DNA from 3 places in the Delftia lacustris genome. Region 2 is predicted to be linked to each of the others. Evidence: riboswitches for the same ligand, from Rfam matches in the RefSeq annotation. Region 2 holds a riboswitch; each other region holds the start of a gene.
What was found. A riboswitch is a leader RNA that binds a small molecule or an ion and turns the genes downstream of it on or off. The one in region 2 is predicted to bind cobalamin.
Positions count from the first base shown of each region.

Region 1: it holds a riboswitch for cobalamin, as region 2 does, so the genes downstream of both, U6958_RS17035 (TonB-dependent receptor domain-containing protein) here and U6958_RS06275 (TonB-dependent receptor) in region 2, are expected to answer to the same signal.
Region 3: it holds a riboswitch for cobalamin, as region 2 does, so the genes downstream of both, U6958_RS16740 (TonB-dependent siderophore receptor) here and U6958_RS06275 (TonB-dependent receptor) in region 2, are expected to answer to the same signal.

Region 1 covers NZ_CP141274.1:3,417,770-3,421,036, forward strand. Annotated here, with positions in the region: gene U6958_RS17020 (sulfite exporter TauE/SafE family protein) at 1-524, shown strand, start outside; gene U6958_RS17025 (helix-turn-helix transcriptional regulator) at 534-725, opposite strand; gene U6958_RS17030 (hypothetical protein) at 837-1,226, opposite strand; cobalamin riboswitch at 1,322-1,549, shown strand; gene U6958_RS17035 (TonB-dependent receptor domain-containing protein) at 1,619-3,267, shown strand, end outside.
Region 2 covers NZ_CP141274.1:1,043,097-1,046,363, forward strand. Annotated here, with positions in the region: gene U6958_RS06265 (YbaK/prolyl-tRNA synthetase associated domain-containing protein) at 1-249, shown strand, start outside; gene U6958_RS06270 (CHAD domain-containing protein) at 307-1,215, shown strand; cobalamin riboswitch at 1,270-1,554, shown strand; gene U6958_RS06275 (TonB-dependent receptor) at 1,683-3,267, shown strand, end outside.
Region 3 covers NZ_CP141274.1:3,351,346-3,354,612, reverse strand. Annotated here, with positions in the region: gene U6958_RS16740 (TonB-dependent siderophore receptor) at 1-1,984, opposite strand, end outside; cobalamin riboswitch at 2,105-2,424, opposite strand; gene U6958_RS16735 (2OG-Fe(II) oxygenase) at 2,437-3,120, opposite strand; gene alkB (DNA oxidative demethylase AlkB) at 3,135-3,267, opposite strand, start outside.

The DNA of each region.
Region 1 (3,267 bases), 2.4 Mb from region 2:
CCGTGGCAGGCGCGGCGGCCGCCACCTGGATCAGCGGGGAATGGGTGCGCTGGGCCTTCATCGCCTACCTGGCCCTGACCATCGCCGACGCGCTGCTGCGCCCGGGCTTCGTGCACGGCACCGCCGCCCAATTGCAGCCCATGGGCCGCAGGCCCGCCGCCATCGCAGGCTTGGCGATTGGCGCGATTGCAGCCTTCCTGGGTGTGGGCGGCAGCGTGATGACCGTGCCGCTGATGCGCCGGCGCGGCGCCAGCATGGCGGCGGCCACGGCCATGGCCAGCCCGCTGTCCCTGCCCATGGCCGTGGCGGGCACCGCTGCCTACATGCTGGCATCGCAGGGCGCGGGGCTGGGCCCCTGGCATGTGGGCTATGTGGACCTGCAGGCCTTTGCGTTGCTGACGGCCGGATCGTGGACGGGCATCAGGCTGGCAGCCCCGCTGATCGGCCGCATTCCCGATGCCCTGCATGCCAAGGCCTACCTGACCCTGCTGGGCCTGGTGCTGCTGGTCATGATCGTGGCCTGAGCGCTGCGCTCAACCCTCCTGGAAGATCGCCTCGATCCGGGTCTCGAACACCCGGGCAATGGCGAATGCCAGCGGCAGGCTGGGGTCGTAGCGGCCCGTCTCGATCGCGTTCACGGTCTGGCGCGACACGCCCAGCAGGTCCGCCAGCGCAGCCTGGCTCCAGCCGCGCTCGGCGCGCAGTTCACGGATGGTGTTTTTCATCGCAGGGCCGCCCCAAGATGAAAAGGCACCCCCTCGGGGGGCAGCGGACCTTGCACAGCAAGGGGAGCGCGGGGGTCATTTTTCATGGGAGGGGCACTTTGGCGGAACAGCTCATCGGCTGCGCAGCCAGTGGGCCACCGAGGCAGCCACCCAGAGCGCACCCATCAAGGGCCACACCATGAACATGCTGAGCTTGGGAAAACCTGCCATTTCCAGGAATCCGTAGGTGAAGGTGATGCCAGCCGTGCCCGCCGCTGCAATCGCCAGCTGCTCCAGCATGGACTTGCGCAGGAACTCGTCGGTATCGCGCACCAGGCGCACGATGGCCCGCACGGCCAGCGCAAACGCCAGCATGGGGCTGAGCAGCAGCGCCGTGCGCAGGGCCCCGGCCTGCATGTCGGCACTGAGCAAAAGCGCCCCCACAAGCAGCGCCATGTAGAGCAGCAGCGCAAATCCAAGTTCCTTCTGGTAGCGGCGGTTGGTGACCGTTGTTTGATTCATGGAAGTCTCTCGCAATGTGTAAAGGATGCTTGACATTGTGCGATGCCATCCGTGGACATGTCAAGCAAGCTTTACATCGGCACTGAACGCCCCGCCGTACAATCGCCGCCGTTGGTGCCAGCAGCCCCAGGGGCTGCGGTTAAACGGGAAACATGGGGCGGCCAGATAAAGCCGCCCGCATGTACTGCCCCCGCAACAGTGAGTGAAACGCCGCGTGCATGGCACCGGCCCCCGCCAAACCCGTGCCACTGGGCGTACAGCCCGGGAAGGCCTTGGCGAGTGCGTCACCAGTCTGGATACCGGCCAACAGGCGGCCGGCCGCGCTTGCAGCGCAGCCGGTCTTTTTGGTTTCCGTGCCGGCGGGGTCGCTGGCGCGCAACTGGCTCGCATCCATGCACACCCTCGCCCTCGCGCGCGCCCCCGGCGCCGCTCTTCGCTCGCCCTCGGCGTTCCCCGTACTGCGCACGTTGTCCGCCCTGGCTGCGGCCTCGCTGCTGGCCTGCCAGGCCCAAGCACAGACACAACAGGCGCAGCGCGCACAGACCTCCCAGCTCGATACGGTGGTCGTCACCGCCTCGCGCAGCGAGCAGCCCCTGCGCACCGTCACGGCCGACATGACCGTGATCGACGCCGAGACCATTGCCCGCAGCGGCGCCACGGGCGTGGCGGACCTGCTGGTACAGGTGCCGGGCGTGCAGATCAACCGCAACGGCGGGCCGGGCCAGGTCACCTCGGTCTACCTGCGCGGCACCAGCAACCAGCACACTGCCGTGTTCATCGACGGCGTGCGCTACAGCTCGCAGGAGCTGCAGGGCGGCGCGGTCTGGTCCACCCTGCCGCTGGCGCAGATTGACCGCATCGAGGTGCTGCGCGGCCCGGCCGCCGCCATCTATGGCTCAGACGCCATGGGCGGCGTGATCCAGATCTTCACCAAGCGGGCGGACGGCCAGACCCGCGCCTATGCCGAGGCCGGCATAGGCAACCAGGGCACCAGCAAGCTGGCCACGGGATTTCAGGGCGGTGCCAACGGCTTCACCTACGGGCTGAACCTGGCTGACGAGCGCAGCGACGGCTTCGACGTCTACCCCGGCAACACCTTCTCGCCCAATCCAGACAAGGATGGCTACAGCAACACCTCACTGGGCCTGAACGCGGGCTACAAAACGGGCATCCACCAGATCGATGCCAGCCTGCTGCACAGCCGCCTGCGCACCCACTACGACCAGAGCCCGCCGCCGTTCGACGACTACGACGTGGTCAAGAACACCACCGGCAGCCTGCGCTGGCAGGCCGGCTGGAACGCCATGTACAAAAGCGTGGTCCAGGTCTCCCATACCGACAGCCAAAGCGACCGCCACACCCAGTCGCCGGAAAGCGCCAAGGGCCGCTCCACCAACTACCTGCTGCAGAACCTGTTCACGCTGGGCCAGCACCGTTTCAACATCGACCTGGAGCGCCGCGAGGACAAGCTGGACACGCAATACGCCTGGACGCAGAACACCGACAGCCGGCGCGTGCAGAACTCCCTGTCGGCCGGCTGGCGCCTGACCGAGGGGAGCCACCAGTTCGACGCCAACCTGCGCCACGACCAGGTGCGCGACCAGCAGAACAAGACCACGGGCGGGCTGGGCTATGGCCTGCAGATCGACGAGCGCTGGCGCTGGGTGGCATCGGCCGGCACGGCCTTTCGCACGCCCACGCTGTACGAGCGCTTCACGGGCCAGGCGGCGGCCGACCTTAAGCCCGAAAGCAGCACCAACGTGGAAACGGGCCTGCACTATGCGGCCGGTGCCAACCGCCTCTCGGCCGTGGTCTACCGCAACAAGTTCAAGAACCTGATCACCTACGACTGGAACAGCGCCGTTCCCTGCAACTGCTACCGCAACTGGCAGAGCGTGGAAATCACCGGCCTGACGCTGTCTGGCGGCACGCGCCTGGGCAGCGCCAATCTGGGCGCCTCGCTGGACTTCATGAACCCCGAGAACCTGGAGACCGGCAAGCTGCTGCCCTACCGCTCCAAGCGCATGCTCAAGCTCAACGC
Region 2 (3,267 bases):
GTGCGCAAGGCCACGCTGGCCTCGCCCGAGGAGGCCCAGGCCGCCACGGGCTGCGTGATGGGATCGGTGCCGCCGTTCTCCTTCAACCCGCAGGTGCGCCTGGTGGTGGACCCGGCCCTGGTCGAGCGCTTTGGCGAGATCGCCTTCAACGCAGGCCGGCTGGACCGCTCCATCGTGCTGGACTCGGCCGACTATGTGCGCATTGCCCGGCCCGCGCTGCACAGCCTGAGCGGGGATGGCGCCGATTGACCCGGGGGCCGGGCGGTGCCCACAATCGCAGCAACGCCCGCACATCCTCTCCTGACCATGACCACCCCTGCCAGGCAGTTCCCCGACCGGCCCGATGCGGCCGGCTTTGTGCGTGCGACGCTGGCTGCCGCACTGGCCCAGGTGCAGTCGCATATGGATGCCGTGGATGCCGTGGATGCCGTGGATGCCGTGGACGCCGGCAGCGGCGAGGCCGAACGCATCCACCAGCTGCGCGTGGCCCTGCGGCGCCTGCGCACCCTGCTGCGCGAATGCGCAGGGCTGGCGCCCGGCATGCGCGCCGAATGGGATGCCCCGCTGGCCCTGGCCTTTGCGCGCCTGGGCACGCTGCGCGATGCCGGCACCCTGGCCGACGTGGTGCGGCCGCTGCTGCAGGACGCCGATGCGCCCTTGTGCGATTGGGCCGTGCCGGATGCCGGGCAGGCCGACGCGGACGCGGCCGCTGCGGTGCGCGAGCCGCAGTTCCTGCAAACGCTGGCCGAGATCCATGCGCTGGCGCAGGCGCCTGCAGGCAAGCGGCAGCCCGGCCTGGTCAGCCTGTCCGCCGCAGGCACGCGCAAGTACCTGGCACGGCGGCTGGCGCGCCTGCACCGCCAGGTGCTGCGCGACGGCCGGCACTTCGACCGCCTGCCGCTGGCGCAGCAGCACCGCGTGCGCAAGCGGCTCAAGCGCCTGCGCTACCTGGCGGACTTCGCGCGGGAATTCGCGCCCGGAATGTGGCCCGGCAAAAAGGGCCGGCGCTTTGCCGAGGCGCTGGTGCCCGCCCAGGACGCGCTGGGCCTGCACAACGACATGGCCGTGGCGGCCGCGCTTTTTCGTGACGAGGCCGGCACGGATCCGCGCGCCTGGTTTGCCGCCGGCTACCTGCAGGCCCGCCTGGCCACCAGCGCGCGCAGCAGCCGCCGCGCGCTGCGTGCGCTGGCCCGCGTGCCGGGCTTCTGGGCCTAGACCGCATCAGCGATAATCCGCCGCTGGCGCACCGCCGCAGCCCCTGGGCCGTGGCGGTGCGCTGTTGCTGAAGGTGCCCCATGCCGCTTGCCGGCCAGGGGTTCAACGGGAAGCAGGTGCGCGATGCCATCGAGGTGGCCGCTCGCAATGCCTGCGCTGCCCCCGCAACGGTCAGCGGAATACAACTCCCCACGCTGGCGCGCCACCCACCGGTTGCGCGCCGCAAGCCACTGTGTCTGGACGGACATGGGAAGGCGGGGATGCCTGCTGCAGCGCGCCCACGATGCGCGCCGCAGCGTTCCGCAAGCCCGGATACCGGCCTTCTGCATTGCTTTCGGACGCCGCGGGAGTGCGCCTGTCCGGTCCGGCCCCAGCCTGCGCTGGCGTGGCCGGCTCCGGCGTGCGCGCCGTGCGGCGTGGTTCAGACGATAGGCCCCACGGGTGACTGGGGCAGTTGGATTCAACGCATGCGCTTCGCTTCTTTGGCCGCCGATTGTTCCGGCCCCTTTCCCCTTCCTCCCTTCCTGCGCCCGGCCACCGCTGCGGCCGTGCTGGCCTGCTGCGCCGCGGCGGCCGGCGCCGCACAGGAACCGGCGGCCGGTAAAGCCGGTGCATCCGCCGACGATGCGCTGGACGCCGTCTTCGTGACCGCCACGGCGCGGCCCGAGGCGCGCAGCCGCATCGCGGGCACCACGCAGACCATCGACCGCGAGGCCATAGAGCGCTCCAGCGCGCGCTCGGTCACCGACCTGCTGGCCGAGAACGCCGTGGGCTTTCTCAGCGAATGGACGGCGGCCCAGACCTCGATGAACCTGCGCGGCGCCTCCACCGACGGCCAGGGGCGCGACTTCCGCAGCCAGGTGCTGGTGCTGGTCAACGGCCGGCGCGCGGGCACGGCCAACCTGTCCAAGCTCAGCCCCTCGGATGTGGAGCGCATCGAGATCGTGCGCGGCCCGTCCTCGGTGATCTACGGCAGCCAGGCCATGGGCGGGGTGGTCAACATCATCATGAAGACGGGAGCGACAGCGCCCGGCACGCGCGCCCAGGTCCAGGCCGGTTCATGGGACCTGTGGCGTACCGATGCGCAGACGGCCGGCGCCAATGACCGCTTCGACTGGTACTTCGGCGTGAGCGCAGGCGGGCGCGGCGACTACGAGTCGGGCGATGGCGGCACGCGCATGGAGAACACGGGCTGGAAGCGGCGCGGCGCCAGCGGCGCCCTGGGCTGGCAGCTGCACGAGCTGCACCGCGTGGAGCTGCAGCTGCGCACGGACGGCATCTACAACGCGGGCTTTCGCGGATCGGGCGCCAACATCTACAGCCGCGACAACCGCAGCAACCGCTCGCTGGACCTGACCTACGAAGGCGCACTGCCGGGCCAGCGCCTGAGCTGGACGACCCACCTCTACAGCCTGGTCGATACCGATGAGTTCAACTGGGCATCGCCCGTGATCCGCTCGGGCAACAGCGCCGTGCCCGGCACGGCGCGCGACTACAACCACCGCCAGCTGGACGCCACGGGCCTGCGCTTTCAGCCGCGCCTGCGTGTCAGCCAGACCAATGACCTGCTGATGGGCTTTGACTGGGAGCGCAGCAAGCTGCGCTCCGACCGCCTGCGCGTGGCCATGCCGGGCGGCCCGGCGGGCCAGGTTGCGCCCTACGACAACAACCAGACCGAGCAGGTGCACGCGCTGTACTTCGAGGACGCGCAGACCCTGTTCGACGACCGCCTGACCCTGCGTGCCGGCCTGCGCAAGACCTGGGGCACGACGCGTTTCGACGATACGCCCAACCTGGCCCTGGCCCAGGCCAGCACGCGCGACTACGACAACCACACCTGGTCGGCCGGCGCCACCTGGAAGGCCACGGACCAGCTTACGCTGCGCGCTGCGGCCTCCACGGGTTTCCGCGCGCCCACGGCCACGGAGCTGGCCTCGGACTTCACGGCCGTCGGCGGTGGCCGTACCTTCGGCAACCCCAACCTCAAGCCCGAGACCAGCCGCCAGATCGAGGTCGGCGCTGCGCTGCAGCAGCCCGGCTGGCGCGTGGATG
Region 3 (3,267 bases), 2.3 Mb from region 2:
TCAGCGCGGCGTCGGCCACGGTGTAGGCGGGCAGGTTCACGGTATTGGCGTTGTTGCCAAAGCGGTCACCCACGTAGCGCAGGCCCAGCGAGGCCTGCCAGGCGCCCACGCGGTAGTGGCCCCAGAGGTTGGCCGTGGTCTTGGCCACGTTCTGCGGGCGGTTGCCGGCGCGGTTGCCGCCGGCCTCGATGAGCTTGTCGAACTGGGCATCCACATAGGACAGATTGCCCTCCAGGCGCAGGGCGGGCGTGGCCTGGAAGTTGGCAGTGACCTCGGCGCCGCGCGAGGACTGGCTGCCGCCCTGGATGGAGATGGCCGGGCGGTCGGGGTCGCGCGTGATGATGTTGTCCTTCTTGATGTCGAACACGGCCAGCGTCCATTCGCCGCGCCCGCCTGCCACCTGCTGCTTGATGCCGATCTCGGCCTGGCGGCCCTTGCTCAGCTTGTAAGCCGTGTTGGCCAGGTTCAGCGACACCAAGCTGTTGACGGGATCGTGTCCCGAGCTGATCTGCCCATAGACCTGGGTGTTGCGCGCCAGCTCATAGGTCAGGCCCAGGCGCCAGGAGGTGGCGGCCAGCGTCTTATTGAAATCCGTGCCGCCCACCAGCGAGTGGCTGGCAAAGCTGTAGACATCGCGGCGCAGTCCGGCCATGGCCAGCCAGCGGTTGCTGATGCGCCAGGCATCCTCCAGGTACAGCGCATGCTGGGTCACGCCGGTTTCGGTCTTGGCCTTGGTGACATCGGGGCTGGCCCAGCTGCCATGCACGGGGTCCCAGGCCGAGACCGTGGACGAGCCGCCGTAGGGCGAGTTGTTGGACAGCCGCAGGTTGATGCGTGCGGCCTCCCATCCCATGGCGATCTTGTGCGATCCCCGGTCCAAGTTCAGGCCCAGGCGATTGCCGGTCTGCTCTAGGTCGTGCAGGATTTCCAGGTAGTCGGAGCGGCCCACGGTCCAGGTGGCGGGGTTGAGCGCGTAGGCCTCGATGTTGCGCCAGTGGCGGTCCGACTGCACGTGGTACAGCTCGTTGCGCACCGTCAGCCAGTCATTGGCCTTCCATTGCACCTTGGCGCGCAGGCGCTCGTCGGCATAGCGCAGCACGCTGTCTTCGGCGTTGTAGTTGCGGTCGCGCAGGGACTCCACCACCTTGCCGTCCAGGCCCGGCGTGCCCCAGTAGCGGCTGGGCTTTTGCACGCTGCGGTCGGCAATCAGGTCGATCTGCAGGTCGCTCGTGGGCTCCAAGCGCAGCGTGCTCATGAACTTGCCGTTGCGCGACTGGTCCAGGTCGCGCTCGCCCGCGCTGCGCGCGGTGTAGCTGTCGATGCGGTAGCTGGCATAGGCGCCCAGGGCGCCGGTCACGCCCAGGCCCAGGCGCAGCGTGTCGTCCGTGCCCGCGCCCACCAGCACCTCGGCCGAGCTGGTGCGGCTGGGCTGCTTGCGGATGGCGTTGACCGTGGCGCCCATGGTGCCGCTGCCATACATCAGCGAGGCCGGGCCGCGCAGCACGTCGATGCGCTTGTAGCCCCAGCTGTCCCCGGGATAGGCCGTGGTGCCGGCGGCCACGCCCAGCACCATGCCGTCTTCGGCCACGCCCACGGAGTTCACGCCCGCAAAGCCACGGCTGCTGAAGGACAGGCCGCCATTGCCCGGCGTGCTGCTGGAGGTCAGGCCCACGGTGCGCGTGACGGCGTCCACCAGGGCGTAGTCGCCGCGCTCCTGCATCTGCTCGGCAGAAACACCATCCACGCTGGCAGGCACTTCCTGGTTGGAGACGCCGGTATGGCTGGCAGAGCGCGCAGGCTGGGCCAGTTGCTGGCCGATGCGTTCGGCCTGGCCGGTGACCTGCACTTCGGGCAGGACAGTCTGTGCCTGCACAGGAACGGACAGGAAGGCGCAGGCCAGGGCCAGCGGGCTCAGCCGAAGGCAAAGGGAATCGGCAGCACGGGTGCTGGGAACGCAGGAAAGGGAGGAATGCATTTCGAACATCGGTCTTCGACCGCCTGATGCGAAAGCAAGGCACTGCCGCCTCTCCAGCCAGCGTGCAAGGATAGGGTGCAGGACATTGCCATCCGCACCCCGCAGACAGTCAAGAAAGCGCCCGCTCAGCGGGCGCGAAACGCAGCAGGCCGGTCTCCGGGCTCACAAGCGGCGCAAGGACATGCCTTGCGCCCAGCGCCCCGTCTTCCCAATCCACCCGCGAAAAGCTGCATGTTGCAGACCACGCCATGGACCAGTGACAGCCTGTCATCGCCCCTCCGCAGGGTTGCGGAGACTGGCGGGACAGGCGTGGAGCGCCTTGACTTGTTTACCGTTGCGGGGGCAGCCAAGGCCTGTGCCGGCAGCGCAAAAAGCATTTGCTGGCAGTCACCTTGTTCCCGTTTCATCCCCATGGCTGGCATGTGGACACCTGTTGCACGGATGCCTTTGCAGGCGCGGCATTATAGCCAGCGGTCTGTTTGCAGAGCCTTTGGCGCCTGGGGCACGTCGTGCAAAAGCAGCTCCAGACCCAGCCACTCGCCACGGTGAACGCGGCTGATGGCATGCCGCAGGTGCACACGGTAAGAGCCCGCCGCACCGCGCACCGGGCGCGGCCCCGTGGCGATGATGGCCGCATCCCCCAGGCCCAGCGGCAGCACCATGGGGCGCGATTGCATGCGCGGTCGCTGCTCGGTCATCACGAACTCGCCGCCCTCGAAATCCTTGCCCGGCCGGGACAGCAGCAGCACCAGCTGCAGCGGGAACACCGCCGCTCCTTCGCTGTATGAGCGCAGCGGGGCATGGCCCGCCTGCGCCACATGCAGCAGGTGCGACTGCGGATGCATCTGGCCGCGCTGGCGGCCCAGCTGCCCGAAGGCCTCGAACGAGGCGGGCAGGGCAGGCTGCATGTCCATTTGGGCACGCCAGCGATTGGCAATGGCAAGCAGGTGCCGGTACAGCACCGGGCGCCATGTGTAGAGGGAGGGCGGCAGGCCATTGCGCATGGCCGCCTCGCTAGCCAGGGCGCGGCTTTCATCCGCATTCAGCAGCCGTGGCAGCAGGCAATGGCCCTCTGCATCGAGCTGGGTGGCAATGCGGCCCCAGTCCAGGCCGGCGAAGCGATCACTGCTGTTCAGCCCATCCATTTCGACCCCTCCATTCAACCCGCCTTGCGAAAAGTGAGATTGATGCGCCGCCCGCCCAGCAGCGGGTGAGGCTGGTCCTTGAGCGGCAACACGCCGTGGTGGCGCAGCCGATCCATGCCGCCCCAGACCACCACGTCGCCATGCTGC